DNA from 3 places in the Micromonospora sp. NPDC049282 genome. Region 1 is predicted to be linked to each of the others. Evidence: riboswitches for the same ligand, from Rfam matches in the RefSeq annotation. Region 1 holds a riboswitch; each other region holds the start of a gene.

Region 1 (10,182 bases):
CGCAGCACGGGCCGGCTACAACATCTCGTCGAGGCCCAAGAGTCAGGCGCTGGCCGGTGTCGCCACGGGTGCCGATCAGGCGATTAGCATCCTCCGCAGCGATCCCGGCGCATTCGCCTACGTCGGCTCCTTCTCCGGCTCTGTCGACGGCCCGATCACCAGGGCGGAGGCCAAGGCGATCAACAAGGGCACCAAACTGCTCCGGGTATACGTCGGCAACACGCTCGATCCGTCCTACAACGACAACTACGACCTGCTGGTGGACCTGAAAAAGTCCGGAGTGAAGTTCGAGTTCGACGGCGTCAACCCCGACGACGGCGCCACCTGGGACGCGTGGCGGGAGAACCTGCGAGACTTCGCCGCTCGGCTCTTCGGACAGAAGGTCGTCCGCCACGGCGCCAGCAAGGGACACCGCGCGCTGACCCGGCCGTACGAGCCCCCTGGGGCCGGGTCGATCACGACCCCGCACATCGACCCGCACGGGATCGTCACGTTCGAGACCGGCACCCAGTGGGCTGGCGCCAAGGACGTCACGATCTGGGGCAACTGGGCTCCGAATGGCCAATGGTTCCGGATCCCGATGAACAAGCAGCCCGACGGCCGCTGGCGAATGACGATCGGACCGCTCGACGGCTACTACTACTACCGGTACGTGGTCGACGGCGTCGACATGAAGGACCCGGCCGACACCGTCAACACCCACGTGATGGAGTCGCAGCTTTTCGTGCCGGGTAAGTCCGATGCGATGCTGGCCGATGTCCCCGAAGGCAGGGGCGGCACGGTCTCGCTGATGACCTACGACGGAGGCCAGGGCGCAGAGCGCTACGCGTACGTCTGGACGCCGCCAGGCTACGATGCTGACCGCGAAGCTGCCTACCCCGTGCTGTACCTGTACCACGGCGGGGGCCAGAACTACGGCAGCTGGCTCGAAACCGGGCGTGCCAAGCAGATTCTCGACAACAGCTACCTCAACGGGACAATGGTGCCGATGGTTGTGGTCATGCCCGACCAGAACGGCGTCGACTTCTGGACCGACCTCAGCCGGCACGTGAGGCCAACCGCGGCGGAGAAGTACAACATCTCGACTGATCCGGATGAGCAGGCGCTCGCCGGTCTGTCGTGGGGAGCCATGAACACCCTCGGCGCCTGGCTCAGCCACCCGAGCGAGTTCGCCTACATCGGTGCCTTCTCGGGGGGCCTGCTCTCCTACCCCACCGTCGACGTCCAGGCGGTCAACGAAAGCACCAAGCTGGCAAGGCTGTACTCCGGTGACGTCGACTTCACGTACACGTTCACCCAGAACACGATGCAGTGGCTGACCTCCCAGGGCATCGAATACGAGTACGCCGGCACCTGGGTCGGACCGCATGGCTTCGACATCTGGATGGCGAATCTGATCGACTTCGTGCCGCGGATTTTCGCGCCCGAGTACCGGTTCGGCGGGGTGCGGCCACCGCTGGCCGGCGACGGCTCCGACATCGTCAAAGCCGGACACCCCGTGCCGGTCAAGTTCACCGTGACCGACGCAGACGGCGAGACGGTCACCGACGCGCGGCCGCGCCTCTACCTCGTGAAGAAGACCGACGGTGTGGCCGGCAACCGCGTTCCGGCCACACCTGTGCAGAAGAGGGCGGACAACACCGCACGCTACAGCGCCGCAAGAAACGAGTACATCTTCCACTGGGACACCACCGGGCTAGCCCCAGGTGCCTACGAGTTGCAGATCGACCCGGTCCGCGGCTCCGTTCACGCCATCGCCCTGACCATCAACTGACCTCGCGTCACGCGGCCGGCGCGCCCCGGATCGGGCGGGCCGGCCGCTGCGTCCTGGGGTTGTGAATGGTGCAGTCTTATACCCTGGCCGACGAATCGACGAGCGGCGGGAGGGGCTGTGGCACGCAAGACCAACAGGTCGGCGACGATGCGCGACGTCGCCCGACTCGCCGGGGTGTCGATCAAGACGGTGTCCAACATCCTCAACGGCTATCAGTACGTGCGTCCGGAAACCCGCGAGCGGGTGGACGACGCGATCCGTGAGCTGGGCTACCACGTGAATGTGTCGGCGCGGAACCTGAGCAGAGGCCGGACCGGGGCGATCGCTTTGGTGCTGCCGTCGCTGCGCGTTGTGTACTTCGCCGAACTTGCGGACGCCGTCATGCGAGAGGCATCCAGGCGAGGCCTGACCGTCTTCATCGAGCAGACCGACGCTGAGCGCGACCGCGAGTTGCGGGTACTGGACGGCAGCTACCGGTCACGCTTCGACGGCGTGCTGTACTCCCCGCTCGCGCTGGGCCAGAAAGACCTCCCGCTGTTCGACGTCGACTTCCCCCTCGTGCTCCTGGGCGAGCGGGTGTTCGATGGCGGCCTCGACCACGTCACGATGAGCAACGTCGAGGGAGCACGTGCGGCGACCGAGCACGTCCTGGGCCGGGGTGCGACCACGGTAGTTCCCCTGGGAGTTAAGGACGACCCATCGCCGAGCAGCGGAACGCTGCGGTTCCAGGGCTTCCGGGACGCCCTCCAGTCACGAGGGTTCGACGTCGACCCACGCGCGATCATCGGTGTACCCGACTATTTCCACTCCACCGGCGCCACGACGATCGCTCGCATCCTTGACAGCGGCGTCAAGCCCGACGCGGTCGTGGCGTTCGCCGACACACTCGCGCTGGGTGCGCTCGCCGCCTTTCAGGACCGCGGCCTACGGGTTCCCGAGGACGTCCTGCTGATCGGCTTCGACAACATCGACGAAGCGAACTACTCCCGACCTCCGCTGAGCACCATCGACCCCGGACGCGACGTGATCGCACACCAGGCAGTCGCCCTGCTGGAAGAGCGGATCCAACTCCAGTTCGACGGTGTGCCGCGAGAGGAACAGCCGGCGCCCCGGAGGATAGTCGTCGACTTCGAACTGATCCCGAGGCAGTCGACGCTGCGCTGAGGCCGTCCTGCCACACCGGTTGCGCAATTGCTACGGTGGCGCCCGTCGGCGTACTGCTGTGACTGGCACACCCCGGCGGTCGTCCGGTGGAGCCAGATCAACGAGCCGAACTTCACCGATGACTCCGAGAGTTTCGAGCAGGCCCTCCACTCGGCGATGAACGGCAACGACGGCACCCGGCCGATCAGCATCGACGCCTCGCCCGGCGGCGATTCGCCCGGCCGGTACCCGAACATGAACTACCCGAACTTCGCGGTGCTCTCGCACTACCTCGACGGCCGTTGTCCTGTCCAGCTGCGGACTGCGGACGGCGGGCCGCTGACCAGCGCTCCGAAAGGTAGGTCTGGACGATCGCTGCGGATACCGTCCAGACCTACCTTTCGGATTTTGGATTCAGCGTGCCTGAGGTCGATGTTTGAGTTCGGCGTCGAGATCGCTTGCGGCGGCGTCTGGCCATGCCATGCGGAGCTTGCGAGGGCTGCCGTTGAGCCGGGATGGGTCTGCGCCTGGCGGCGATACTGCTGCCGTTTCGACGTGGCGAGCTCCGCGGGCGCGGTAGAACTGTTGCGCCGCCGTGTTCTGCTCAAGGACCCACAGATACATTCCGGCGGCTCTCGCGTGTTCGATGACGGCTCGGGCGGCGTGCGCCAGGAGGGCGGTTCCGACGCCGGTCCGGTGGCGGTCGTTGGCAACGTGCAGGTTATCGACGAGGCTGCCCCATTGCTGGTCGTGATCGAACACGACGTGGATGAAGCCGACCAGCCGGTCGTTGTCCTCGGCCACCACGGTTTGGCAGTTGGTCGGGGTGGCCAAGCGGGCAGTCCAGACGGCGCGACGGTCGGCGGCGACGTCACCGTCGAGGAAGCAATCGGCGTAGGCGCCTCGGTAGTGTCGGCGCCAGCTTTCGGCGTGCAGCAGTGCGATCTGCCCAGCGACGTCAACGTCGGCGAGGTGCAGTCTCAGTGGACCACCCGGCCCGAGCTGTTCGGCTGCCGTGTGCTGGTGGGAGGAAGGGACAGCCGCCATATGGACCTCCTATTTCGCGGCTTGCTCGACATCGCTCGTGCCGAGCCTGGTCTTCACCCGGAGCACCCCGCCCGCGAACGGAGGGTTGCCGGCCAGCAAGCCGGGGCTCTGCGCTGGCGCTCATGACCTTGCAGGTGACCGTAGCACCACGGCCGACGTCGTTACTTCCCCGCTGCGGTCCTGCGCCGGGCCGGTGTGGACGGGCAACTTCGTGAGCTGCGAATCAGGCTTCGCGCTCACGGCCAAGCAAGGGACGGCCTTCCCTCGGTGCTGGAACTGAGGTGCGTGGCGGCCAAGGCACCGGGTTGACTGCGGCGCCCAGATAGTCGGATTTGACCGCAGGCGGTCCCGTGTAGTTGACGACTACGGGTTTCGTGCCGTCGGTAGTAGTAGCCGCAGGGTCAGGGCGGCGGAGAGTGGTCGCCTCGGCGCTGACGGCGACGGCGCCGATGAACATTTGGTCCATCCGGCTTGACCAGTCGCGGGCGAGGACGGAGCCGACGTGGCGGTGGTAGAGGATTGCGCGTCCGCCAGGGCGGTCGCGGGCGGACCAGCGGGCGCTGCGGGCGTGCCGGTCGAGGCTGTGCTGATGGGCTTTCGGCGCGCTCAGGAAGTGGGTCCAGGTCGGGCCGCCGCGACGAGGCGCCGGAACAGGCCGGTAGCGGCGCGAGATCCCGCGCCGCTACCGGCATAGCAACACTGAGGGCGTGACCAGGAACATCGGCCAGGGATCACGGCGTTGGCGGCGCGCACCGCGACCGCAGGGGCCGGGTCACGGGAATGGCTACGACACCCAGACGCTCTGCGGCCTGAAGCTACCCAGGTCCGACAGACTGGCGTTCGGCGCTACCTGGAACGGGTCGCCGAGGCAATCGTCGTTGGAGAACAGGGCCGCGCTGCGGCCGGCGGTGTTGATCGCCGAGCGTGCCCGGTTTCCCCAACCGCTGTCGTTCAGGCTGACACACATGCCTCCGGGGACCAACGACTTGACGGCGAACCGCGCACCGCCGAACGACGTCTGGTCGAACAGGCACAGCGTCGCGCTGAACGGACACGGGGCGGCGGCAGCGCTGTTCACCGGGCCGGCTGCCGCGGGTGCGGCGGTGCCGACGATGGCCGCCGTAGCGGCGCCGACGGCGAACAGTGCAGACCACCTGCGGCGTCGGGGGACAGTGGAGCCGGTCGAGCGGGACATGGCTTTCTCCTTGAGGGTGCGGCCGGTGGTCCTGGCCTGGGTGGGTCGTTCGCGGGTCGATGAGCGAACGGTGTTCGGACTTCGGAAAGTCAGGCGATCACGAAGAAGGACCGTCCCTTCGACCCCTGGAGGCGTTCGTCGCCGGCATCGGGGACACCGCCGACCCGGCGGTCCGGGCGCTGCTCTCCCGGGTCTGCGACTTGTCCGCGCTCGGCGTTCTCGAGGCCCACAAGGGGTGGTTCCTGGAGCACGGACGCTCACGCCGGCCCGCTCGAACGTGATAACCGCCGTGGTGAACGGTCTGCTCGAGGAGCTGCGCCCGCACATGCGGACGCTCGTGGCCGGTTTCGCCATCCCGGAGGAGTGGCTGCACTGCGCCATCCTGCGCGAGGAACCCCGCCGGCAGGAGACCATGGCAGCCCATGACGCCACCGGTGACCCGCAGGCAGTTCCGGCATCGGCACGACCACTGGCCACCGCAACGTCTGCCTTGTGGACGCCGGCCTCCGGGGCAGGGCGCATCACACCACACCCCCGGAGGCCGGCGCGCTGCCCGCGCCCGGACGGCTGACCCGCCGTTCGGGCAGACCGGACAACCCCCCGTATGTCAGGCGGTGAGGTGGACTGCCAGGTCGGGGTCCGGTGTCCTCGCCGCGCCCCGGCCGCGCAGGCAGCCCTCAGGACCGGCCGGGCGAACGGTCGCCCAGCGAACCCGCCAGGTGAGATCAGCCTTCGTGCACATGACAGACGGAGTCACAGACGCAGTTGCAGCCCTGACCGCCACAAGCCAGCGTGCAGCTCTTCGTGGTCAGCGATGGATCCACGAGGCTTACTCCCGGCGACATGGAGAGCGTGGTCAGCGTCAGCTCCGGCCGCTGCGGATCGATCTGGAACCCATTCAGGTCCAGCCCGGACAGATCCCGGACGACCGCCTCAAAGTCTTCCCGTACCTTCATTCTGGCCCCTTCGTGAGGTGGGTCCGCGTCCAATGTGAACCGCCGTTGTCGACTACGATCTGGGTGGCGGATCCGCCGCGCGGCTGCCTCAACCGTATTGATCACATGATCGGCCCAGCCAGGCAACGGACGGGTAAGATACCGGCATCGGCTCTCGCACCCCCGGCATCCTGCTCGATCAGCGGACCGGCGGCACGCGGTCCAGGGCGGCCGGCTCGCGCCACCATCGGTCGACCGACCCGGGCGTGAGGTAGCCCATCCGGACCAGGATCCGCCGGGCCGGATCAGCGAAGCCGCGTCGGCCGTGCATCACGCGCGTGTTGTTCACGATGACGACGTCTCCCGGCTGCCACGGCACCGGCACGGTGAGTTCCTCGGCGACCAACGCGACGGCGCTGAGCACCTCGACGGGGAACGGTGCGCCGTCGGCCATCCGCAGCTCCAGCCGCCGCCCGTGATCGGCGGCGCTGCTCCGGCGGCCGGTCTGGACGAGGACGGAATTGCAGAACGCCGGAAGATTGTCGAAGAGCGCCGGCGTGACGCACCGGGTCGACAGACGCACCCGCACGGTCCGTCCCACCGCATCGGCGGTCACCGACTCCCAGGGCATCAGAAACGGCGCGTATCCGGCGATCGCGGCGATCGCCGCCGCCGGGTCGTCCGCACCGCACATCTCCTGCCAACTACCGTCCGGCATGTCGAGTTGCCAGCGGATCTCGGCTCTGGTGACGAACTCCCGGATCGCCTGAGGCAGGGCCGCCAGGAGCTGGACGCCGTCACAGACCGTCGTCTCGCCGCCCTCGGCCGCAGGGCGTTCGCAGTAGAACATGAGCAGCGAGGGAGACCCGGGCACATATGACGCCTCGCGGTGCAGGGGGATCCCCTGCCGGCCCGTCGTCACGGTGGTCGTCGTCGCGTCACCGGCCACGAACTCCCGGGCTTCCGCCAACGCGGCGCCGTGCGAGCGTGGCCGCATCAGCGCGTCGCCGAGTGCGACGAACTCGGCGCGGGAGAAGCGGCCGGCCGGCCGCAGTAGCACCGCCCCGTGGTCGGCGACCCGCCCCAGCACCTGATCCGGCTCGCGAAGGTCGGTCACGATTTCCATCAGCCGTGCTCCTCGATATTCGGGGCGTCTGGTCGGGCGGCGTCGGCTCCGGGCGCGTACCGATCGATGACACCGACCTCCAGGGTCGGCCAGTACTGCCCACGTGACGGCCCGTTCGTCGGCACGCCGTCGCGGATCTCGGCCCTGGCGGGCGGGTGGTACAGGTGCAGCAGCGTGTCGGAGTACCGCTCCAGCGCGGCCCATAACCCGAGCCTGATCGCAAAGTCGTCGTCCTCGCCGCCCCACCCTTCGAAACGTTCGTCCAGGCCACCAACCCGGCGGAACAGTTCGGTACGCAGCCAGACACAGCCGCCGGAGGGGGACCGGAGCAAGAAGCCCCGCAGCGACTCCCGTTCGGCCGAGGGCGTCGCGTGCAGGCAGCGCCGCGCGATGGCGTGCCCGCTTGCTGCTGGATCAAGATAAAGGGCATCTCGGTACGGAAGCAGCGCACCGACTCCGGCGTGCAGAAACCGCGCGGCGTTGCGTGGCAGGAACTGGCGGTCCACGAGGATGTCTGCGTCCAGGACACAGACCAGGTCGCTCCGAACGGGGCTGTTGTGCACGCCGACGTTCACGGCCCACGCCTTGTTGAACGGGCCGTCCTTGTGCGCGAAGAGGTAGGTGTCCGCGAGCGGGCTCACCGCCTCGCGCCAACGAGGTTGGCTGTCCGACTCGACGACCGTCACGTGGTAGCGGTGCCGGGGCAGCGCCTGGTCGGCCAGCCCTCGCAGGCAGGCCAGCGCGTTGCGGAGCCGGACCGCCTCGGCGCGGCCGTCCCGGAACGGCACCACAACCAGCACGGTGGGCGGGCTCGGCGACCGGGCGGCGATCGGGTGGACCGGCGGGGCCGTGTCGTCCGGCTGCGCGGAGGCCGGCGGACGCGCGTCCTGTGGCGCCGGCAACAGCGCCTCCCAAGCCACCTCGCCACCGGTGTCCCGGTAGCGCCGTCCGACGTGGTAGCCGATTCGCGACATGCCCTCGGCCCGCCAGGCCGCCCGGAAGAGCGACCCGGCGCCGGCGTCGGCGTCGGGCCGGGCGGCCAGCCGGGTGAGCGCGTCGCGCAGGCGGAAGTACGTCCGCGCCGAGTCGGGCGCCTCGATCAGTTGCTCGGCCAGCGTCCGGGCTGGCCCACCGGCCAGGGCCCGGACCTCCGCCGTGACCTCGGCCCGCCACCGTTGCGCCTGGTCCCAGTAGGTCGGGCTGGCCGAGCGCGCCCGCGGGTCCGCCGCGACGACCAGGGTGTCCGCGACAGCGGCGGCCAGCCGGCCGGGATACCGGTGGCACAGGGCGCGGATGTCATCCCCGGTGCCCAGATTCTCGCCGGCAGATCTCATCGGATCCGCCAGACGGCCTCGGTCTGCAACGGCCCGGGGCAGCTCATCAAGCCTCGCGCGGTCACGCTCAACGGCGCGAGCTGCGACGCGTACGCCCAGACGGCGCGCCGCTTGACCGCCCACTCGGCACCGCTGAGCCGGACCCACCGCAGCACCGCCTCGGCCGGCGGATCGTCGAGCATCGCGATCGTCCGCAGCGCGTGCCGATCGCCCAGCACCCGCTCGCTGCCCTCGGCCCCCCAGTGCCACAGAGCGGCGGCGTACGGCAGATCGGCGTAGAGCTGGACACCGACCCGGGTACGCCCGGTCAGCCAGCGCAGCCCGTCGTTCCGTACCCGGACATGGTCCTGGTGGCCTCCGATGCCGGCGGGCAGCAGCACCGTCGTGCCGTCTGGGAGCCCGGCCAGCACCGCGCGCAGTTCGTCGAGACCCCCCCCACCTCCGCCGTACGCGCCGTCCACGCCGGTCAGGTGCAGCGCCGTCGCGCCCAGCACGGCGCAGGCGATCCGGTCCTCCTCGGCCCGGACCCGGGCCGCACCCGAGGCGTCGTCGAAGCCGCAGTACCGGTCCCAGTCACTCACCGATCGCGCCTGGTCCGGCGACCCGGCGAAAACCGTCGCGACGACGGTGGGCCGACCCAACCTGGTGAGCAGTCCGGTGGTGGAGAGCATGGCGTCATCGAGATGAGGCGACACCACGAGCACGCCGTCGGGACCGAGCAGGTCGGTCAGGGCGACGATGTCGGCCGGGCCGAGTACGCGGGAGGTCATGGCGCACCTCCGGGTCCGGTGCCAGGGCCGAGTCTGATGTCGACCACGCCGCCCAGCGGTGCGCCCCGCCCCACCACGATGTGCATCAGGTCGTGGTGGTCGGCGGGCACGCCGAGCAACCGCGCCGCCGGCTCCTTGCGGTATCCGAAGGACGGCCGGCATGCCAGCCCGGTCGCGGACGCCGCGAGGGCGGCCTGCTGCACCGCGATGCCAGCCATCATGCCCTGGATGCGGTACCAGACGTCGCCGACCGCGTCGAGACCGGCGCCGAGGTCGCCGTAGAGGAAGATGCTCGCCGCGGCCGGCCGGAGACTGCTGCTCTCCCCTTCCACCCGGACCGCGCCGATCGATTCGCGGATGTCGCCGCGACGATCGCCGGAGACGAGACGGTGGGCGTACGGGTCGTATGCGTAGATGCCTGGCTCGACATCTTCGACCCGTTCCACCGCGCAGTACGCACTGAGATGTCCGCACCGCCCGGCGGTGCCGCCCAGGTCGCTGTCGTATCCGGTGAACAGATGCCACAGCAGGGTGCCGAACTCGGCCTGGGACAGCGGCGCCGGGATGAGCCGTACGGCGGACCGCCGGACCGCGACGCCCTGCCGGAGGTCCACCGGGAGCGGCCCGGGCAAGGGGACGACCGATGGCAGGGTGACCCCGGACGCCATCGGGACGACCGACGGCGGGGTGGCCTCGGACGGCACCCGGGCGTTCCCGGCGGCGGGCCGGCTCACCCTGTGCAGCCGCAGCACCGCCGGATGCGCGAGCCGGAGCAGGTCGCGGTCGGCTGCCAGGCCGGTCGACCGGGTGACGGCCGGCGGCGGACAGCCGGCCACCGCCGGTACGGCGGCGACCTCG
Region 2 (10,182 bases), on a different contig from region 1:
AACCAACGCCCGCTGCCCACCTGAGGCGACACGCGGAAGGGGGCGGACCGCTGACGCGGCCCGCCCCCTTCCGGCGTACTGGGTGGAGCTGGACTCAGAAGTCCATCTCCCCGCCACCCGGGCCAGCCGGGGCGGCCGGGGTCTTCTCCGGCTTGTCCGCCACGACGACCTCGGTGGTGAGGAACAGCGCGGCGATCGAGGCGGCGTTCTGCAGCGCGGAACGCGTCACCTTGGCCGGGTCGATGATGCCGGCGGCCAGCAGGTCCACGTACTCGCCGGTCGCGGCGTTGAGGCCGTGACCCGGGTCGAGGTTGCGAACCCGCTCGACGACGACGCCACCCTCGAGGCCGGCGTTGACGGCGATCTGCCGCAGCGGGGCGTCCAGCGCGATCTTGACGATCTGCGCGCCGGTCGCCTCGTCGCCGGCCAGGTCCAGCTTGTCGAAGGCGGTCTTGCCGGCCTGCACCAGCGCGACGCCACCACCCGGGACGATGCCCTCCTCGACGGCGGCCTTCGCGTTGCGGACGGCGTCCTCGATGCGGTGCTTGCGCTCCTTCAGCTCGACCTCGGTGGCCGCGCCGACCTTGATCACCGCAACACCGCCGGCCAGCTTGGCCAGGCGCTCCTGCAGCTTCTCCCGGTCGTAGTCGGAGTCGCTCTTGTCGATCTCGGCCCGGATCTGGTTGACCCGGCCCTGGATCTGGTCGGCGTCGCCGGCACCGTCGACGATGGTGGTCTCGTCCTTGGTCACCACGACCTTGCGGGCGCGGCCCAGCATGTCGAGGTTGACGGCGTCCAGCTTGAGGCCGACCTCCTCGCTGATGACCTGGCCACCGGCGAGGATGGCGATGTCGGTCAGCATGGCCTTGCGGCGGTCACCGAAGCCCGGCGCCTTGACGGCGACCGACTTGAAGGTGCCACGGACCTTGTTGACCACCAGGGTGGCCAGGGCCTCGCCCTCCAGGTCCTCGGCGATGATCAGCAGCGGCTTGCCCGACTGCATGACCTTCTCCAGGATCGGGAGCAGGTCCTTCACCGACGAGATCTTGCTGTTGACGATCAGGATGTAGGGGTCGTCGAAGACGGCCTCCATACGCTCCGGGTCGGTCATGAAGTAGGCGGAGATGTAGCCCTTGTCGAAGCGCATGCCCTCGGTGAGCTCGAGCTCGAGGCCGAAGGTGTTGCTCTCCTCGACGGTGATGACGCCTTCCTTGCCCACCTTGTCCATCGCCTCGGCGATGATCTCACCGACGGTGGTGTCACCGGCGGAGATGGAGGCGGTGGAGGCGATCTGCTCCTTGGTCTCCACGTCCTTGGCGAGCTTGAGCAGCTCCTCCGAGACGTTGGCGACGGCGGCCTCGATGCCCCGCTTCAGGGCCATCGGGTTGGCGCCGGCGGCCACGTTGCGCAGACCCTCGCGAACCAGGGCCTGGGCCAGGACGGTCGCCGTCGTCGTGCCGTCACCGGCGACGTCGTCGGTCTTCTTCGCGACCTCCTTGACCAGCTCGGCGCCGATCTTCTCGTACGGGTCCTCGAGCTCGATCTCCTTGGCGATGCTCACACCATCGTTGGTGATGGTGGGGGCACCCCACTTCTTCTCGAGCACGACGTTGCGGCCCCTCGGGCCGAGCGTCACCTTCACGGCGTCAGCGAGCTGGTTCATGCCCCGCTCGAGGCCGCGGCGCGCCTCTTCGTCGAACGCGATCATCTTGGCCATACGGCGTTGTCCTCCTGGACACTCACGGGCCACCCGGGATGCCCGGATGGGCCGTCTGGTGTACGCACCTTGGGGACGTCGCCACCTGGCGACGACGACGTCCTCCTCGGTCGGGCCGGACAGCCCGCGACGACCGGCCCCGTTCCGCGCCGACGTCCCTCCGGACGCCGTTGCGGCCGTGGCCCTACCGCCCCGACCATTGGCACTCACCGTACGCGAGTGCCAATGACTTGTTTAGCACTCTCCCTAGCCGAGTGCAAGCACGACAGCGCCGCTCAGCCGAGTTCCGCTGCCAGTCGGGCCGCGTTCACCGGGCCTTCGTGGGCCCGCTGTTCGGCGTACGCGACGACCAGCCCGACGAGCTGCGCGAGGTAGGCCGGCGCGGCCAGCACGGCACCGATCACCGCCAGCGTCACCGCGCCCGCCGCGGTGCCCGGCGCCGCCGTCGGATCGGCGCCGAACGCCACGCCGCTCACCGCACTCACCAGGAGATCCAGCAGGCTCGCCGCGAGCAGCGCGCACATGACCAGCGTCACCCGGCCCAGCACCATGCCGAAGCGCTTGTGGAACATCCGCCAGGCCCGCCCGATCGGATCCTGCCGCTCGAACAGGTAGACCGGCCCGAACAGCGCGACCGCGAACCCGGCGTAGACGCCGGGCAACAGGCAGAAGCAGGCGCCGACCGTGATCAGCAGCGAGACGACGATCGTCCAGCCCCAGACACCGAGCGCGCGGCGCAGCCCGTACCGGAGCGCGGCGCCGACACCCGCCGGCTCGCCGGCCGCCTGCCGGGCCACCACCCAGGTCCCCGCACCCCAGCCGACGGCCTGGAGCGGACCGAAGACCAGGGCGGCGAGCAGCACCACGCCGTAGAACACGAAGAACTGCTCCAGGTAGCCGTCCGGCAGCACCGGCGCGCCGTCCGAGCCGGTCACCATCCGGTCGGTGGGGGCCAGGAAGAGCGAGAGGACGGAGATCACCGCCGCCGGGACGCCCTGGGTGAGCAGCATGATCGGCAGGAGTTGCCGCCAGCCCCGCCGAACCGCGTCCACGCACCGCGCGAACCAGCCGCCGACGCCCGCGTGCGGCGGGGTGACCAGCGGATCGTTCGGGTCGAGGCCCGGATACCAGCCGTGCGGACCGCCGGGCACCGGCTGCGCGGGATAGGTCGCGCCGGGCATCGGATAACCGGGGTACGCCGGGCCTGCGGCGGGCCAGCCCCAGCCGGTGGGCGGCGGGGCGTCCGGCGCGGTCCAGCCGGGCGGCGCACCGGGCGGCGCGGTCCAGCCGGGCGGCGCGCCGTACCCTTGCTGGGGCGGAATGCCCGGTTCGGAGCCGGACGGGCCGGCGGTGGGTGGGTCGGCCCACGGGTCGGCGGCCGGCTGACCGGGGGCGGGCGTCGGCGGTCCGGACGGGCCTGCCTGTTCCGGCACCGGCCCGGCGGCCGGCGACGCGGGCCGGGTCGGGTCGGTCGGGGGCACCGGTTCGGTGGAACCCGACGGGGGCAGCTCGGACATGGGCCCTCCTCAGCGGCAACGGCTGGAACGGCTCATGATCTTCCACGGTGCGGGGCCGTGACGCAGCACCGGTCAGGGTGGTTCGGCCGCGCGCGGCGGCCGCCGAACGATCAGGCGATGAGGCGGACGTGCTCGGCCTGCGGACCCTTCTGGCCCTGGGCGATCTCGAACTCGACCCGCTGGCCGTCGTCCAGCGCCTTGTAGCCGTCCATCTCGATCGCGGAGAAGTGGACGAAGACGTCCTGCCCGCCGTCGACGGCGATGAAGCCGTAGCCCTTCTCGGCGTTGAACCATTTCACGGTGCCCTGTGCCACGGTGCACTTCCTCACTCTGCACGGCGTTCCAAGACCCGGGAACCGGCGGACCGGCACCGGCGGCGCACCGGTTTCGGCCATCGGCGACGGCCGCTGAATACGGTGACCGAAATCGCACGCTACACGAGGCGTGACGACCGTGCACGACCACAAATCGGGCATAATCCGGGCCGCTACGGCCCCGCCGCAGCGCGAGTCCGGACCGGTCCGGTATGCATGCGGACATGACCAGCGCGCCCACCCCGACCACGGTCCGCCGGATCCGCCCCGAGGACGCCGCCCGGATGCGGGCGCTCCGGCTGGAGATGCTGGCCGACGCCCCGCTGGCCTTCCTGGAGACCGTCGCCGAGGCCGCCGCCCGGCCGCACGCGGACTTCGCGGCCCGGGTGGCGACGGTCTCCCGGGGCGACCACACCGCCCAGTTCGTCGCCGACCCGGGCGGTCGCCTGGTCGGCCACGCCGGGGGCACGGCCGCACCCGACGAACCGGGGCTGACGCTCGTCTACGCGGTCTACGTGACGCCGGCCCGGCGGGGCAGCGGGTTGCTCGCCGCGCTGGTGGACGAGGTGGCGGCCTGGTCCCGCGCCTGCGGGCGGCCGGAGCTGATGATGGAGGTGGTGGTCGGCAACGACCGCGCCTGCCGGGCCTACCGGAAGCTGGGCTTCACCGACACCGGCGTACGCGTCCGGCACCCGCGGATCGCCGCCCTGCGCGAGCTCCAGATGCGCCGCCCGGCCTGACCCCCTGCGTGGTTGAGAAGGGGCCCCTTCTCGGCCGGATGCGTCAAGAAGGGGCCCCGCCTTTCACGCGGGCCGGCGGCTCTGGACGATGCGGAAGCGGTTCGCGACGTAGGCGCCGTCGGTCAGCGCGGAGTTCGCCGCCGGGTTCGCGCCCGAGCCGTGGAAGTCGGAGAACGCCGCCGACTGGTTGACGAACACGCCGCCGGTCAGGTTGCAGGACAGGTGCACCCCGGCGTCGACCGCCGCCGCCTCGGCCGCGTCCAGCACCGCCTCGTCGGTGGAGTAGACGGCGGCGGTCAGCGCGCCCTTCTCCCCCACCGTCTCGCGCAGCACCCGCAGGCTGTGCTCGGTCGAGTCGGTCGCGATGGCGAACGAGATCGGCCCGAACCACTCCCGGGCGTAGGTCGCGGTGTCGCCGGCGTCCAGCTTGACCACGGTCGGCGTACGCACCACGGCGCGCGGGAAGGACGGGTGCTCGACGGTCCGGGACTCCAGCACCGGCTCACCGACCTTGGTCACCTCGTCCAGCCGCTCCAGCACCCCGTCGTTGACGATCGCGCCGGTCAGCTCGACGCCCCGGGCCGGATCGGCGGTCAGCTTGGCGACCGCGCCGGCGATCCCGGCGGCCACCTCGTCGAAGCTCTTGTGCCCCTGGTCGGTGGCGATGCCGTCGCGGGGGATCAGCAGGTTCTGCGAGGTGGTGCACATCTGGCCGCTGTAGAGCGTGAGCGTGAAACCCAGGTTGCGGCAGAGCCCGGCGAAGTCGTCGGTGGAGTCGATCACCACCGTGTTCAGGCCGGCCTTCTCGGTGTAGACGGCGGCCTGCCTGGCGTTCGACTCCAGCCAGTCGCCGTACTCGGTGGAACCGGTGAAGTCGACGATCTTCACGGCCGGGTGCAGGGCCAGCGTCGAGGCGAGCTTCTCGCCGGCCGCCTCGGGGGCGAGCTGCACCAGGTTCGGGTCGAAGCCGGCCTCGGCGAGCACCTGGCGGGCGTACTTCACGGTGATCGCCAGCGGCAGCACGGCGCGCGGGTGCGGCTTCACCACCACCGGGTTGCCGGTGACCAGCGAGGCGAACAACCCGGGGTACGAGTTCCAGGTGGGGAACGTGTTGCAGCCGATGACCAGGGCCACCCCGCGCGGCACCACGTGGAACGTCTTGGTCATCCGCAGCGGGTCGCCCTTGCCGGCGGCCTTCTCCCAGCCGGCCGTCCCCGGATGACGGGTCATCTCCGAATACGCGTAGGCGACCGCCTCCAGGGCCCGGTCCAGCGCGTGCGCGCCGCCGGCCTGGAACGCCATCACGAACGCCTGGCCGCTGGTGAACTGCACCGCGTTGGCCAGCTCGAAGATGTTCTTGTGGAGACGGTCGAGGATCTCCAGGCAGACCCCCGCCCGGGCCTTCGGGCCGGCGTCGCGCCAGGCCGGCAGCCCGGCCGTGGCGGCGGCCACCAGCTGGTCGGCGCCTGCGTGCGGGTAGCGCACGTCGAGCGGCACGCCGAACGGGCTGGCCTCGGTGGCGACGGTGCTGCCGTCACCGGCCTGGTCGAGCGGGAAGTCTCCGCCCAGGTACGCCTCGAAGGCGGCCTTGCCGTCGGCGGCGGCGGTCTCGCCGTACACCCGAGGGCTGGGCGACTCGGGATAGGCGGACCAGTACCCGCGCTCCGTGATCGCGGTCAGCGCCCGGTCGAGGGTCTCGGCGTGCCTGTCGTGCAGGGGGTGCGGGGTCTCCGTCATGCCGCCATCATGCAACAGGAAGGCACCAGATCAGTAGGGGCGTGTCACAAACTGGCTGGCCCGGGAACGGCGACAGGGCCAGCGGTTTTCCGCTGGCCCTGCGCGAGGTTGGTCGGGAGGGACGTCCGCACAACGCCTCCGGCGTTGGGTCGCAAAACTTTGAAAAGTCTCCGGCGGATGCCCTCCCGCACCGAGCATCTTGCGCCGTCCGGTTCCTGCCGTCAAGTCCTTGCCGGTGGTTTTCTGCCACTCCCCGCAGTTCCCCCGTCACCCCCTGGTCGCCCCCGATCCCCCACCCGGGCGAGCCCGCCCCACCCACCCTCTCGTTGATCTTGCACTTTCGGCCCCGAGGCGAGGGCGATTCACCCCTTTCGCCGGGGCGGAAAGTGCAAGATCGCGGAGGAGGGGTGGGAGTGGGGAGGGTGGGGCGCAGTCAGGAGAGGAGGCCGGCGTCTCGGGCGGCGCGGAGGTTGGGCTTGATGCGGTGGGTGGGGCCGGCGGTGGCGGCCACCGCGTCGAGCGTCTTCAGGCCCTCGCCGGTGTTGAAGATCACCGTCTCGGCCGTGGGGTCGAGCCTTCCGGACCGCACCAGCTTGCGCAGCACCGCCACCGTCACACCGCCCGCGGTCTCGGCGAACACGCCGGTGGTCCGGGCCAGCAGCCGGATGCCGTCGCGGATCTCGTCGTCGTCGGCGTACTCCATCCAGCCGCCGGTGCGGCGGACCGCCTCCAGCGCGTAGACGCCGGCGGCCGGGTCGCCGATGTTCAGCGACTTGGCGATGCCGGTCGGCTTGACCGGGACGATGGTGTCGCGGCCGTCGTGCAGCGCGGTGGCGATCGGGTTGCAGCCGGCGGACTGGGCGCCGAACACCTTCCAGCCGCCGGCCGGCGCCTCGACCAGCCCGATCTCGACCAGCTCGGTGAACGCCTTGTCGATCTTGGTGAGCAGCTCGCCGCTGGCCATCGGGATGACCACCTGGGCCGGGATGCGCCAGCCCAGTTGCTCGGCCACCTCGTAGCCGAGCGTCTTGGAGCCCTCGGCGTAGAACGGCCGGACGTTGACGTTGACGAACGCGGTGTCCTCGAACTCGTCGGTCTCCACCAGCTCGCCGCAGAGCCGGTTCACGTCGTCGTAGGAGCCGTCGATGGCGACCAGATCGCCGCCGTAGACCGCGGTGGTGACGACCTTGCCCTGCTCCAGGTCGCTGGGGATGAAGACCACCGACGGCACGCCGGCACGGGCGGCGTGCGCGGCGACCGAGTTGGCCAGGTTGCCGGTGGACGCGCAGGCGTAGCGGGTGAAACCGAGCGCCCGGGCGGCGGTCAGGGCCACCGACACCACCCGGTCCTTGAACGAGTGGGTGGGGTTGGCGCTGTCGTCCTTGACCCAGAGCGGACCGGTGAGACCCAGCTCGGCGGCGAGGTTTCCGGCGGCGACGAGCGGGGTCAGCCCCGGATCGAGGGTGACCCGGGTGGCCGGGTCCTGGCCGGCCGGCAGCAGGGCGGCGTAGCGCCAGATGCTGTTCGGGCCGGCCTCGATCTGCTCCCGGGTGACGGTGGCCAACGCGGCGGTGTCGTAGTCGACCTCCAGCGGGCCGAAACACTCGTAGCAGGCGTGCTGGGCGGCCAGCGGGTAGCGCGCGGAACAGGCGCGACAGACCAGGGCACGGGCCGGGCTGCGGGAGGTGTCGATGCCGGACACGGCGGGAAGCGTCGACGTCATGCCGAGGGTCCTCTCATCTTTCCCCGCATCGCCGGGTGCGGCGGGGACGGAATTGGCACCTGCCCGCAGGTCGCTCGTCGTCGAGCGTGCGGGTGGTTGCCGGGGCGTCGTCGGGCCGTATCCCTCAGCCCCTCTGGATGAGGTATGCAGTTGTGCCGTCGAGTCTATGCGCCGCTCACGACGTTGCCACCCGGGGTTCCCACGCAGTGGGCCGGCTCGGCGGCCGACCAGGGCGACCGGCTCGCCCACCGGGTGGCATGATCACCCCATGCGCAGCGCGGCGGTCGGGACCGTTCTTCTCACGGCACTGACGCTGCTGGCGGCGTGCACCGAGCCACCGCACGTCGAACCGATGCCCGCCCCGCCGACCGCCCCCACCACCTCACCCACCCCGGCCTGCACCCCGGAGGGCATCCGGATCACCGAGACCGGGGTGAGCGCCGCGATGGGGCTGCGGGCCATGGGCCTGGGCCTGGTCAACTGCGGCAACCAGCCGTACGAGTTGCGCGGCTATCCGGCGGTCCGGCTCCGGGATGCCGACGGGGACCCGATCACGGTCCGGATCGTCCCGGGCGCCAAGGAGATCACCTCCGGCTTCGACGCGGCGCCGACCCGGCTCGTGCTGCGCCCCGGCGAACGGGCCGGCGCCGCGCTGCTCTGGCGCAACACCGTCACCGACGCGACCGTGGTGGCGACCGAGGGCCGACAGCTCGACGTCGCGCCGGTGACCGGCCGACCGGCGCAACCGGTCGAGCTGGACGGGCCGATCGACCTCGGCAACACCGGCCGGCTCGGGGTGAGCGCCTGGAAGCGCAGCGACCCCGACCCCACCACGGAACCGACCGCTCCGACTGCCCCACCGTCCACTGCCACCACCCCGATCAACCCACTCTGAGCGCGGCACCTGCACCGCCGACAGCAATCCGAGAGATCCTGGAAGGAAAGCGCCCCTCCAGGGGCCATTTCCTTCCAAGATTTCGGGCGGCGACGCCGATCCTCCCCTGGAGGCCCGCTGCAGGCGGTCCAGCTATCTGTCGGCGTCGGGGACGAACACACCGAGACCCTGGTGGCCGTACAACTCGCCGGTCTCAATCAGGATCGTGATGGCCTGCCGCACGGTCGACTGACTGCCCACCTCGTAGATGTCCGCCAACTCCTTTGTGGACGGCAGCTTGTGGCCGGGCGGCCACTCGCCGTCGGCGATGCGCCTCCGGATGTCGGCGATGATCCTTCGGTAGTGCGGCTCAAACCGGCGCGGTGTGGACATGCGGGCACTCCCAGCTAGGCATGCCCATCTGATCACGAAGCCGGGAGGAACCTCAAGCGCATCGTTGACTTTACCAGCATTATCGGTAAAGCTTCCCGCAGGACCGCCCGGCTAGGCACTGGTCGATCCCCCCGGCCGGGGCAGCGCACATCCCCAGTGGACCCGCGCGCTGCTCCGGCCATCCACCAGGCGAAGGAGACGTGATGTGACGGATGCGGAGACGAGTTCAGAGGTGCCGGTCGCCAGCGCGATCTGGGCGGTCGAGCAGGTCACCGCCGAGCTACGGGAGACGCACCTCGGGGTGGCCGCCGCCACCGTGCTGCTGGCACGCGTCGGCGCGGGCTGCGCCCATCCGGCGATCAGGCTGGCCCGGCGCAGCGGCGAGGACGCCCTCGACCTGGCCGGCGACGCCGAATTCCAGGTCAGTGACGGGGTACGCCGACTGCGCGTCGCGGCCGGTCACCGGGACACCGCGACCATCGGCGGGCTGGTCGAGGCACTGGACGGCGTGCGGAACCGGTTGGGCACGGCCGCTGATCGGATCGGCCGGCTCCCGGCCCGGATCACCGCTGCCGGGCAGCAGCTCTCCGACGCCGACCGGGGCGCGGAACCAGTCGCCGGGACGACCGTCCGGCAGTGGCAGGACGGCGCCGAACGCCTCGCCCTGATGGCGGAGAGCCTGACGTCGGCCGTCGCGGCGTTGTCGTCGTACACCGAGGGGTTGGCCGACGGGGGTCGACCACGGTGACCGAACCGCACTGGATCATCCACCTGCCCACCACCCTGACCAGCGTCGACGAGGCCGCCGCCCTGGCCATGGCGCTGCGCCGCTCACTCGGGCACGTGCTGGCCGTCGACTTCGGCGAGACGACGCTGTCGGAGGAGGACCGGCAGTTCGTGCGTACCCGGGTCTGGTGCGACGCCCGCCTCCCCGGGGCGGGCCGCTGCCACCTGCCGGCCGACCATCCCGGCAACTGCCGCACCGGATCTTGGTACGGGACGACCCCTTGAGGGGCGCGCCCGTACCAAGATCTCGGCGAGCGAGGGGTTCAGGCGGGGACGGACGCCCGAGGGGCGGACGAGGTCTCGGCGGCGGCGGGACCGCGGCGGGACAGCAGGGCGTCGAGCGCCCAGGTGCCGGGGCCGAGCACCGCGACCAGCAGGAAC
Region 3 (10,182 bases), on a different contig from region 1:
CTCCGACCTCGGATGAGCCGGATCTACTACCGGGGAGCCCTCTACGACTACCCGCTCAACGCCGGCAACGCGCTGCGCAACCTGGGGGTGTGGGAGGCGCTGCGCTGTCTCGGCTCGTACGGCCGGGCCCGGCTGCGACCGCCGAAGGACCAGTCGCACTTCGAGGGGTGGGTGTCGGCCCGCTTCGGCTGGCGGCTCTACTCGATCTTCTTCAAGACGTACACGGAGAAGGTCTGGGGGATGCCGGCGGACCGGTTGCAGGCCGACTGGGCCGCCCAGCGGATCAAGAACCTGTCGTTGGCGACCGCGATGCGCAACGCGCTGCTGCCCGGCCGCGGCCGTACGGACGTGACCAGCCTGATCGAGGAGTTCCAGTATCCGAAGCACGGGCCGGGGATGATGTGGGAACGCTGCACCGAGGAGGTCGTCCGGCGCGGCGGCACGGTAGCCACCGGCACCTGGGTGAGCGAGGTGCACCGGGATCCGGCCGCCCGTCGGGCCACCGCCGTGACGGTGGTCGACGGGGGCGGTGCACGCACCGAACCGGCCGAGCACGTGATCTCCTCGATGCCGATCTCCGCGCTGGTGCACGCCATGCGTCCGGCCGCCCCGCCGGAGGTGCGGGCGGCCGCCGACGACCTGCGGTACCGGGACTTCCTCACCGTCGCGCTGGTGGTGCCGGCGGAGTTCTCGTTCCCGGACAACTGGATCTACGTGCACGACCCGGCGGCCCGGGTGGGGCGGATCCAGAACTTCGGTTCCTGGTCGCCGTACCTGGTCAAGGACGGCCGGACCTGCCTGGGGCTGGAGTACTTCGTCTTCGAGGGCGACGAGATGTGGCGGACCCCGGACGAACGGCTGGTCGCGTTCGCCACCGCCGAGCTGGAGCGGCTGGGGCTGGTGCGGCCCGGCTGCGTCGAGGCGGGCCACGTGGTGCGGATGCCCAAGGCGTACCCGGTGTACGACGAGCGGTACCAGCACAACGTCGACGTGATCCGGGGGTGGCTGGCCCGGGAGGCGCCGAACGTGCACCCGGTCGGGCGCAACGGCATGCACCGGTACAACAACGCGGACCACTCCATGCTCACCGCCATGCTGACCGCCGAGAACATCGCGCACGGCGCGGACCACGACGTCTGGACGGTAAACGTCGAGCAGGACTACCACGAGCACCGCGGCCCGTCCCGGCACGGCACCGGCCGGGACGCGCCGGTCGTGCCCGCGCGACGGTAAGGCCCGGCGCGTGAGGCCGGTCATAACCGCTGGACGACCCGCGCACCGGTGCTGCTAGCCTTTCGGCAGGTCATGAGCGCCAGCGTCAAGCCCCGGCTCGCTGGCCGGCAACCCTCCGCCACGGTGGGGTGCTCCGGGTGAGGACCAGGCGCCGGCAGCCGTCGGCGCAAGCGTGGCCTGGCACCCAGGTCAGCACCGACCGACCAGGGGAGACCCGATGTTCGCACCGCCCGTCACTCCGGCCCGCCTCATGCTGGTCGAGCGCCGCCACGTCGACCTGATGCGGGTGTGCACCGACCGCTGTCGCGACGCGCGCTGAACCAACGCTCCACCCCCTTCCCCGATCCGTCCTCCCGGCTCCGCCGTGCCCGGCGTCGCCGGCACCGGCACGCGCGGCGCGCGTCCATCCACTCTGGAGAGTTCCTGTGCGTATCCGTACCGCCCTGACCCGCGTCGCCGCGCTCGGCGCTGCGGCCGTGCTCGCCGCCACCGCACTCACCGCCTGCGGCGGCGGTGGCTCCACCGACCAGGCCGACAACCCGTACGGCCTGCTCCGACCCGGCGTGATCCGGGCCGGCACGCTCACCGACGCCCCGCCGAACGTGTATCTGAGGAACGGCGAGTTCACCGGCTTCGACAACGACCTGCTGCGCGCGGTCGCCGGCAAGGTCGGCCTGAAGGTGGAGTTCGTCGGCACCGACTTCTCCGCCCTGCTCGCCCAGGTCGACAGCGGCAAGTTCGACGTGGGCAGCTCCTCGATCACGATCACCGAGGCCCGGAAGAAGACGGTGGACTTCGGCAACGGCTACGACTTCGGCTACTTCGGCCTGGACGTGCCGGCCGGCTCCCCGCTCACCGGCTTCGACCAGCTCGCCGGCAAGCGCGTGGTGGTGGTGCAGGGCACCGTGCAGGACGACTACGCCACCAAGCAGAACCTCGACCCGGTGCGCGTGCCCGACTACAACGGCGCGGTCAACCAGCTCAAGGCCGGCACCGCCGACGCCTGGATCGCCCCGGCCGAGATCGGCGACAAGTCCGCCGCCGACAGCAACGGCAAGATCAAGGTCGCGGCGAAGCAGCTCAGCCCCACCCCGACCGCGTTCGCGGTGGCGAAGGGCAACGACAAGCTGCGCGAGGCGCTGAACAAGGGCCTCGACGAGGTGATCGCCGACGGCACCTGGACCCGCCTGCAGGCGGAGTACTACCCGGGGCGGCCCGTCCCGGCCGACTTCAAGCCCGGCAGCGGCACGGTCCCGGCGCCGGCGCCGTCGGCCGCCTCCTGAGCCGGTAACCGAGCACGAGCAGGGCGGACGGAGCGGACATGGACCCACTGAGCACCCTCTGGGAGACGTTCTTCGACTGGGAGTCGATGCGCGAGGCGCTGCCCGAGATGCTTACCGTCGGGCTGCCCAACACGCTGATCCTCGCCGTCTCCGCCGCCCTGCTCGGCTCGGTGCTGGGCATGCTGCTGGCGGTCGCGGGCATCTCGCGTACCCGATGGTTGCGGTGGCCGGCCCGGGTCTACACCGACGTGTTCCGCGGCCTGCCGGCCGCGGCGACCATCCTGCTCATCGGCGTCGGCCTGGCGCCGCTGGGCATGCGGGTGTGGGGCCCCAACCCCTACCCGCTGGGCGTGCTGGCGCTGTCGCTGATCGCCGCCGCCTACCTGGGCGAGATCTTCCGCGCCGGCATCCTGAGCGTGGAGGCCGCCCAGTTGGAGGGCGCCCGGGCGCTCGGCTTCTCCTGGGGCGAGGCGATGCGCCTGGTGATCATCCCGCAGGGCGTACGCCGGGTGCTGCCCGCCTGGGTCAACCAGCTCATCGCGTTGATCAAGGACTCCAGCCTGGTCTACTTCCTCGGCCTGCTGGCCAGCCAGCGGGAGCTGTTCCGGATCGGCCAGGACTACGCGGCGAACACCGGCAACCAGTCCGCGCTGCTGCTGGCCGGCCTGTTCTACCTGCTGCTGACCGTGCCGCTGACGCACGCCGTCAACTGGCTGGACCGGCGGCTGCGGCAGGGCCGCCCGGCCGCGCCGCCCGAACCCGAGCCCGAGCTGACGCCCGCCGGCGTCGCCCCGACCGGAAGGGACCCGCGATGACCACGACCACCGCCACCTCGGTCAGCCTCGCCGTCCGCGACGTGCACCTGGCCTTCGGCGCACACCGGGTGCTGCGCGGCGCCGACCTGGACGTGGCCCGGGGCGGCACCGCCTGCGTGATCGGGCCGTCCGGCTCCGGCAAGTCCACCCTGCTACGGACGATCAACCGGCTGATCGAGCCGGACCGGGGCGACGTGCTGCTGGACGGGCGCAGCGTGCTGCGCGACGACCCGGACGCGTTGCGGCAGCGGATCGGCATGGTGTTCCAGCAGTTCAACCTCTTCCCGCACCTGAGCGTGCTGCGCAACGTCACGCTCGCGCTGCGGAAGCTGAAGAAGCTCGACGAGGACGAGGCGGTGGCGCTCGCCCGCGCCCAGCTCGACCTGGTCGGGCTGGCCGCCAGGGCCGACGTCCGACCGGCGCAGCTCTCCGGCGGCCAGCAGCAACGCGTCGCCATCGCCCGGGCGCTCGCGCTGCGCCCGCAGGTGATGCTCTTCGACGAGGCCACCTCGGCGCTGGACCCGGAGCTGGTCAAGGGCGTGCTCGCGGTGCTGGCGGACCTCGCCGCCGCCGGCATGACCATGGTGGTGGTCACCCACGAGATGGGCTTCGCCCGCACCGTCGCGGACACCGTCGCGTTCATGGACGGGGGCGTGGTGCTGGAGGCCGGACCGCCGGCCGCCGTGTTCGACGCGCCGGAGCACCCCCGGCTGCGGCGGTTCCTGTCCCAGGTGCTCTGAGCGGCGGGTCAGCCCTTCACCGCGCCGATCAGCACCCCCTTGATGAAGTGCCGTTGGATGAACGGGTAGACCGCGACGATCGGCGCGACGGTCAGCACCACCACCGCCATCTTGATCGCCTCGGTCGGTGGCATGCTCACCCCGGTGGTGCCGCCGGAGGTGTGCGGCGCCTGCCCGGCCAGCAGGTAGCTCTGCAGCACGCGTTGGATCGGGTACATGTCGTTGCGGTCCATGAACAGCAGCGCGTCGAACCAGACGTTCCAGTAGCTGACCGCGTAGAAGAGGCCGACCACGGCGATGACCGCGCGCGACAGCGGCAGCACGATCCGACCCAGGGTACGGAAGTCGCCGGCGCCGTCGATGCGGGCGCTGTCGATCAGCTCCTGCGGGATGCCCTGGAAGAAGCCGCGCACCACGACGAGGTTGAACACGCTGATCGCCGGCGGCAGGACCAGCGCCCAGATGGTGTCCTTCAGGCCCAGCCCGGTGACCACCAGGTAGCGGGGCACCAGCGGCGGATAGAGCAGGAACGGGATCAGGAAGTACGCCAGCAGCCAGCGGTGCCCCAGCGAGCCCGGCCGGGACAGCCCGTACGCGGCGAGCACGGTGACGGTCAGCGCGATCAGGGTGCCGCACACCGTGACCAGCGTGCTGATCCACAACGCCCGGGTGACCGCGCCGCCGGCGAGGATGGTCTGGTAGGCCGAGGCGTCGATGCCCTTCGGCACGACCACCAGCCCGCCGGCGTCGGCGATGGTCTGCCGTGAGGAGAGGCTGGTCACCAGCACCACCCAGAGCGGGAAGAGCACGCCGAGCACCAGCAGCGTGAGCAGGAGGGCCTTGAGTCCCTGGCCGAGCGGGGTGGGTGGCTCCTCCCAGACCGGTCGGCGGGCGCGGGCGCCGGTCGGCCGGCGGATGGTCACGGTCATGACTTCGAGTAGATCCCTCGTTCGCCGAGCAGGTGCGCCACCCGGTTCGCGGCCAGGATCAGCACGAGACCGATGACGGCCTTGAACAGACCGGCCGCCGCGCCGTAGCCGTAGTTCCCGGTGGCGATGGAGAAGTGGTAGACGAAGGTGTCGAGCACCTCGGCGGCCTGCCGGCCGACCGCGTCGCGTTGCAGCAGGAACTGCTCGAAGCCGACCGAGAGCGCGTCGCCGAGGCGCAGGATGAGCAGCAGCACGATCACCGGGCGCAGGCCGGGCAGGGTGATGTGCCAGAGTCGCCGCCACCGTCCGGCGCCGTCCGCGGCGGCCGCCTCATAGAGGTTCTGGTCGATGGTGGACAACGCGGCCAGGAAGACGATGGTGCCCCAGCCCACGTCCTTCCACACCGCCTCCACGGTGACCAGGACGATGAACGTGTCCGGGTTGGTCATCACGTTCCACGGCTGCATACCGGCGTCGCGCATGGTCTGCGCCAGCAGCCCGGCTCCGCCGAGCATGGCGACGAAGAAGGTGACCACCAGCACCCAGCTGAAGAAGTGCGGCAGGTAGACGACGGTCTGGACGAAGCCGCGCAACCGGCTGGAGAGCAGGTTGTGCAGCATGACCGCGAGCAGGATCGGCAGCGGGAAGAAGAACACGAGCTGGAACGCGGTGATGGCCAGGGTGTTGCGGAACGCGTCCCAGAAGGCCGGGTCGTCGAAGAGGAGCTGGAACTGGCCGAAGCCGATCCAGTTGCTGTGCGTGAACGCCTGCCAGGGATTGTCGCCCAGGTAGGGGTTGTAGTCCTGGAACGCGATGACGTTGCCGGCGATCGGCAGGTAGCTGAAGACCAGCAGGATTCCGAAGCCGGGCGCCACCATGGCCAGCAGTTGCCAGTCGCGGCGCAGCCGGGTGCGCAGCGGCACCCGGCGACGGCGGGGCGCGCGCGCCGGTGGCGCCGGGTCGTCGGGTCGGGCCCGCTCGGGCCCGACCACGACGGCCGGCTCGCTCACCTACCCGCCTTGGGCAGCGCGTCGGCGAGCAGCTTGCGCGCTTCCTCCCCGCCGTTGGCCTTCCACTCGGCGACGATGGCGTCGACGTCGCTGAGCGGCCGCCGGCCGCGCTGGACGTCGGTGAACTTGTCCTCCGTGGGCACCTGGTTGGCCTTGTAGGCGGCCGGCATCTCCAGCTTGACCCCGTCCCAGGGGTCCTTCTCCAGGAACTTGACCATCTGGTTGGAGTAGTTCAGCACGTCCGGCACGTAGCGGGGGGTGTCCGGGTAGGGCCCGACGGTGGGGTTGCGGCCGCTGATGAAGAAGTACTGGTTCGCGATCTCCTTGAACGCCAGGTCGGTCTTCACCGGCCCGTTCGGCGACTTGGTGTGGTGCTTGCCCTCGACGCCGAAGTCGCGGAGCTGGGCCTCCTGGCTGCCCAGCGGCGCGGAGCACCAGTTGATGATCCGCAGCAGCTCCTGGACGCGGTCCTTACCGAGGCCCTTCTTGACGAAGGTGAAGGAGATCGGCTTGTCGTCGCCCCAGACGAGCGGGTCGCCGCCGGTGGCGGAGAAGACCGGCACCGGCTGGATGTTCAACTTCGGGTTGGTCTTCTGGTGCTCGGCCTGGGCGCCCTGCCAGAAGCCGACGCCGGCCTGCTTGAACACGATGGCGCCGTTCTTGGCGAACAGCTGGTTGGCGTCCGCGCCCTTGCTGGCCACGATGTCCGGGTGGACCAGGCCGTCCTTGTAGACCTGGACCATCACCTCCAGCGCCCGGCGGTACTCCGGCGTCTCGTACTTGAACTCCGGCGTCCCGTCGGAGCGCAGCCGCCACCCGCCGTTGGAGCCGGGCACCCGGTGGAACATCTGGATCATGGCGAAGACGTCGTCGAACGCCCACACCTTGCGCGCCGGGTCGGTGACCTGCTTGGCCATGGTGAGCAGCTCGTCGAGGTTGGTCGGCAGCGCCAGGCCGCGCGCGTCGAGCAGATCCTTGCGCGCGAACAGCGCCCAGGGGAACGGCCCGTCGGTGGGGTTGGGCACCGCCATCAGCCGCTCGTTCCACACCGCCTCGCGCCAGGCGCCGGTCGGGAAGCTGGCCAGCATCGGGTACGCGTTCGCGGCGTCGCCCTTGAGGTGGTCGGTGAGGTCCTCGAAGAGCACCTTGATGGCCTCGGCGAAGCGCGGGATCTTCTCCACCTCCCACCCCGGCACGCAGACCAGCTCCGGCACGTCGCGGGCGCCGAACATGGCGTTGAGCTTGTCGGCGTACGTGTTGCCGTCCTGGATGGTGAAGTTGACAGGCGTGCCCAGCTCGGCGTTGACCGCCTGGAGGTAGGCGCTCTGCGCGATGCCGGGCGGCGCCGGGCCCCAGGCGGGCGTCATCGCGGTGACCTGCTTGCCGCTGGTGCCGGGCTTGTCGGTGATCGCGTCGACCAGGCTGGCCGGATAGCTGGTGTAGCCGTCGGGCACCGGGCGGGTGCCGACGATGTCGGGCTTGACGGCGCCGGGCAGGTCCTTGCGGGTGGGCAGCACGCCGGAGACGGCGTCGAGCTGCTGGGCGGCGCCGGACCCGGCCGGCTTCTCGGAACAGCCGGCGAGCAGCGGGCCGGCGGTGGTGGCGGCCACGCCGAGGCCCACCAGGCCGAGGAAGTGGCGACGGGAGGAGCCCGGCTCGGGATGGTGCACGCTCATCGGTCCCCCTTTCGGAGGGATGCACGGAGGAGTGTTCGTATGGATGGTCAACAAACTAATCTCGACCGTGAGCTTGCACAAGAGCGAACCGGAGCGTCGGTCAGGCCCGGCAGCGGTCGGAGAGCGCGTAGCGGGTCAGCACCACGTCACCGATCTGGCGCACCTCGACCACCCGGGCCCGACGGCCCGGGTGCCACGGGAAGCGCCCCTCCCCCACGAACCGGGGCGCCCGGCCGTCCCCCACGAAGAACGGCGCGACCACCAGGTGCAGCTCGTCGGCGAGGCCGGCGGTGAGGAACTGGCGGTGCATCGTGCCGCCGCCCTCGACCATCAACTGGCCGACCCCCCGCGCGGCCAGGTCGGCGACCACCGCCTCCGGGGTGACCGACTCACCGGCGTCGACCACGGTGGACACCGCGCCCACCTGCTCGCGGGCCTTCTCCACCACCCCGCTCGGGCAGTAGACCAGCTTGAGCCCGTCACCGACGCCGAAGAACCGGGCCCCCGGATCGAGGTCGCCGCTGCCGGTGACCGTGACCTTCACCGGCGACGGCGGCAACCCCCGGGCCACCCGCTCGGCGCGCCGCCGCTCGCTGCGCACCAGCAGCCGGGGGTCGTCGCGGCGGACCGTGGCCGCGCCCACCATGATCGCGTCACACCCGGCCCGCGTCGCGTCCACCCGGTCCAGGTCGTCGTCGTTGGAGAGCAGCAGCCGCTCGGTGCTCGCGTCGTCGATGTAGCCGTCGATCGACATCGCGCAGCTGAGCAGCACGTACGGGCGGGTGGTCACGGCACGAACGGCAGGTCGAGGGCGTGGTCGGCCCGACTGACCTTGGCCGCGAGGTAGTCGGCGTTCGCCGGGGACAGGTGCACGCCGGTGACCACCCGGTCGGCCACCGTGACGCCCAACCGTTCGAGCTGGGCCGCCTTGTCCGGGTTGTTGCTGAGCAGGGCCACCCGGTCCACGCCCAGCGCGGCGAGCATCTGCGCGGCCACGGTGTAGTCCCGCTCGTCGGCGCCCCGGCCCAGCGCCAGGTTCGCCTCGTAGGTGTCGAGGCCGCCGTCCTGCAGCGCGTACGCGTCGAGCTTGGCGTACAGACCGATGCCCCGGCCCTCCTGACGCAGGTAGAGCAGGTAGCCGCCGGCCTCGGCGATCCGCTCGACCGCCTCGCGCAACTGCGGGCCGCAGTCGCAGCGCTGGCTGCCGAACACGTCGCCGGTGAGGCACTCGCTGTGCGGGCGCACCAGCGGCGGCTCGGCCTTCCCGTGCTCACCCAGGCCGAACGCCAGGTGCTCGCGGCCGTCCACCAGGCCGTGGAAGGTGTGCACCAGGGCGGTGGTCACGTATCCGTCGGGGAACCGAAGCGGGACCGTGACCCGGGTCCGGACCGTCGCGGTGGGCAGGGTTTCGTCCATGGTTCTCCTCCGTCCAGTCGCCGGGCTGACCCGACGACGCACACCTCGCACCCTCACCGTATGCGGGATCACCGACAGTTGCCGGGCTCCGGCCGGGGCAGCCGACGCACCAGGAGCACCACCGCGCCGGGCAGGCTGGCCACCAGCACAAGCGCGCCGTAGACCGTGCCGGTGGCCACACCCTGCGCGGCGGTCAGGCCGGCCGCCGCGAACGCCCAGGCGGCCACCCCCTCGCGCGGTCCGAAGCCGCCCACGTTGAGCGGCAGGGCCATGGCCAGCAGGGCGAGCAGGGTGAGCGGCAGCAGGCGGGACAGCGGGGCGTCGGCGCCCGCGGTGCGGGCCGCCACCATGAAGGTGGCCAGGTGGCCGGCGAACACCACGGCTGAGGCGAACACCACACCGGCCCAGGTCCGGCGGGCCAGCAGCCCGGAGCGGACGTCGGCGATCGCGGTGCGGGCCGCCCGGGCGAGGCGGGACGCGCCGGAGCGGGGCACCGCGCGGGCGGCCAGCACCAGCGCCACGGCGGCCACCACGAAGGCGGCGGCCAGCGCCGGCAGGTACCGGCGGACCGGTGAGGGGAACGCGGCCAGCACCGCCACCGCGATGACCAGTTGCACCACCTGCCCCGCGGTGCGCTCCCACACCACGGCGCGGACGCCCCGGGCCATGTCCCCGGCGTCCCGCCCGTGCCGCACCGCGCGGTGCACGTCGCCGAGCACCCCGCCGGGCAGGGTGGAGTTGAGGAAGACCGCCCGGTAGCAGTGCGCCACGGCGGCCCCCATCGGCAGCCGTACGCCCAGCCCGCCGGCGACCAGCGACCAGCGCCAGGCGCAGCAGACGGTGGTGATCACGCCGATGCCCAGGGCGGCGGCGAGCGCCGGCGCGTCGATCAGCCGCAGCCCGGCCAGGAACGGACCGGCGCCCACGTAGGCGACCAGCGCCGCGAGCACGGCCAGCCCGACGGCCGGGCGTATCCATGCCGCGCCGCGCCGGGCCCGGCCAGCTCGCGCCGGCTCCGGCGCAGGCCCGGCGACCGGCGCCACCGCGGCGGCCGGCGCCGGCCAGGGCGGCGCGACCGGC

What was found. A riboswitch is a leader RNA that binds a small molecule or an ion and turns the genes downstream of it on or off. The one in region 1 is predicted to bind S-adenosylmethionine.
Region 2: linked by a shared signal. The riboswitch ahead of thrC (threonine synthase) and the one ahead of ACGFI2_RS14130 (GNAT family N-acetyltransferase) in region 1 are both predicted to bind S-adenosylmethionine.
Region 3: linked by a shared signal. The riboswitch ahead of ACGFI2_RS05720 (ABC transporter substrate-binding protein) and the one ahead of ACGFI2_RS14130 (GNAT family N-acetyltransferase) in region 1 are both predicted to bind S-adenosylmethionine.

Annotation. Positions count from the first base shown of each region.
Region 1 covers NZ_JBICSL010000007.1:848-11,029, forward strand. The annotation lists gene ACGFI2_RS14120 (alpha/beta hydrolase-fold protein) at 1-1,774, shown strand, start outside; gene ACGFI2_RS14125 (LacI family DNA-binding transcriptional regulator) at 1,892-2,938, shown strand; gene ACGFI2_RS14130 (GNAT family N-acetyltransferase) at 3,332-3,964, opposite strand; SAM riboswitch class IV at 3,977-4,092, opposite strand; gene ACGFI2_RS14135 (peptidase inhibitor family I36 protein) at 4,749-5,159, opposite strand; partial or broken gene ACGFI2_RS14140 (acyl-CoA dehydrogenase) at 5,285-5,616, shown strand; gene ACGFI2_RS14145 (hypothetical protein) at 5,885-6,115, opposite strand; gene ACGFI2_RS14150 (TauD/TfdA family dioxygenase) at 6,294-7,220, opposite strand; gene ACGFI2_RS14155 (glycosyltransferase) at 7,220-8,554, opposite strand; gene ACGFI2_RS14160 (PIG-L family deacetylase) at 8,551-9,324, opposite strand; gene ACGFI2_RS14165 (hypothetical protein) at 9,321-10,182, opposite strand, start outside.
Region 2 covers NZ_JBICSL010000008.1:71,164-81,345, forward strand. The annotation lists gene ACGFI2_RS15125 (hypothetical protein) at 1-24, shown strand, start outside; gene groL (chaperonin GroEL) at 95-1,717, opposite strand; gene ACGFI2_RS15135 (hypothetical protein) at 1,993-3,234, opposite strand; gene ACGFI2_RS15140 (cold-shock protein) at 3,345-3,548, opposite strand; gene ACGFI2_RS15145 (GNAT family N-acetyltransferase) at 3,773-4,288, shown strand; gene paaN (phenylacetic acid degradation protein PaaN) at 4,352-6,025, opposite strand; gene thrC (threonine synthase) at 6,459-7,748, opposite strand; SAM riboswitch class I at 7,759-7,892, opposite strand; gene ACGFI2_RS15160 (DUF4232 domain-containing protein) at 8,017-8,643, shown strand; gene ACGFI2_RS15165 (winged helix-turn-helix domain-containing protein) at 8,776-9,015, opposite strand; gene ACGFI2_RS15170 (hypothetical protein) at 9,221-9,763, shown strand; gene ACGFI2_RS15175 (hypothetical protein) at 9,760-10,026, shown strand; gene ACGFI2_RS15180 (DoxX family protein) at 10,065-10,182, opposite strand, start outside.
Region 3 covers NZ_JBICSL010000002.1:401,465-411,646, forward strand. The annotation lists gene ACGFI2_RS05715 (NAD(P)/FAD-dependent oxidoreductase) at 1-1,233, shown strand, start outside; SAM riboswitch class IV at 1,302-1,412, shown strand; gene ACGFI2_RS05720 (ABC transporter substrate-binding protein) at 1,659-2,516, shown strand; gene ACGFI2_RS05725 (amino acid ABC transporter permease) at 2,555-3,331, shown strand; gene ACGFI2_RS05730 (amino acid ABC transporter ATP-binding protein) at 3,328-4,071, shown strand; gene ACGFI2_RS05735 (carbohydrate ABC transporter permease) at 4,080-5,000, opposite strand; gene ACGFI2_RS05740 (ABC transporter permease) at 4,997-6,010, opposite strand; gene ACGFI2_RS05745 (extracellular solute-binding protein) at 6,007-7,686, opposite strand; gene ACGFI2_RS05750 (RibD family protein) at 7,787-8,476, opposite strand; gene ribA (GTP cyclohydrolase II) at 8,473-9,102, opposite strand; gene ACGFI2_RS05760 (lysylphosphatidylglycerol synthase transmembrane domain-containing protein) at 9,171-10,145, opposite strand.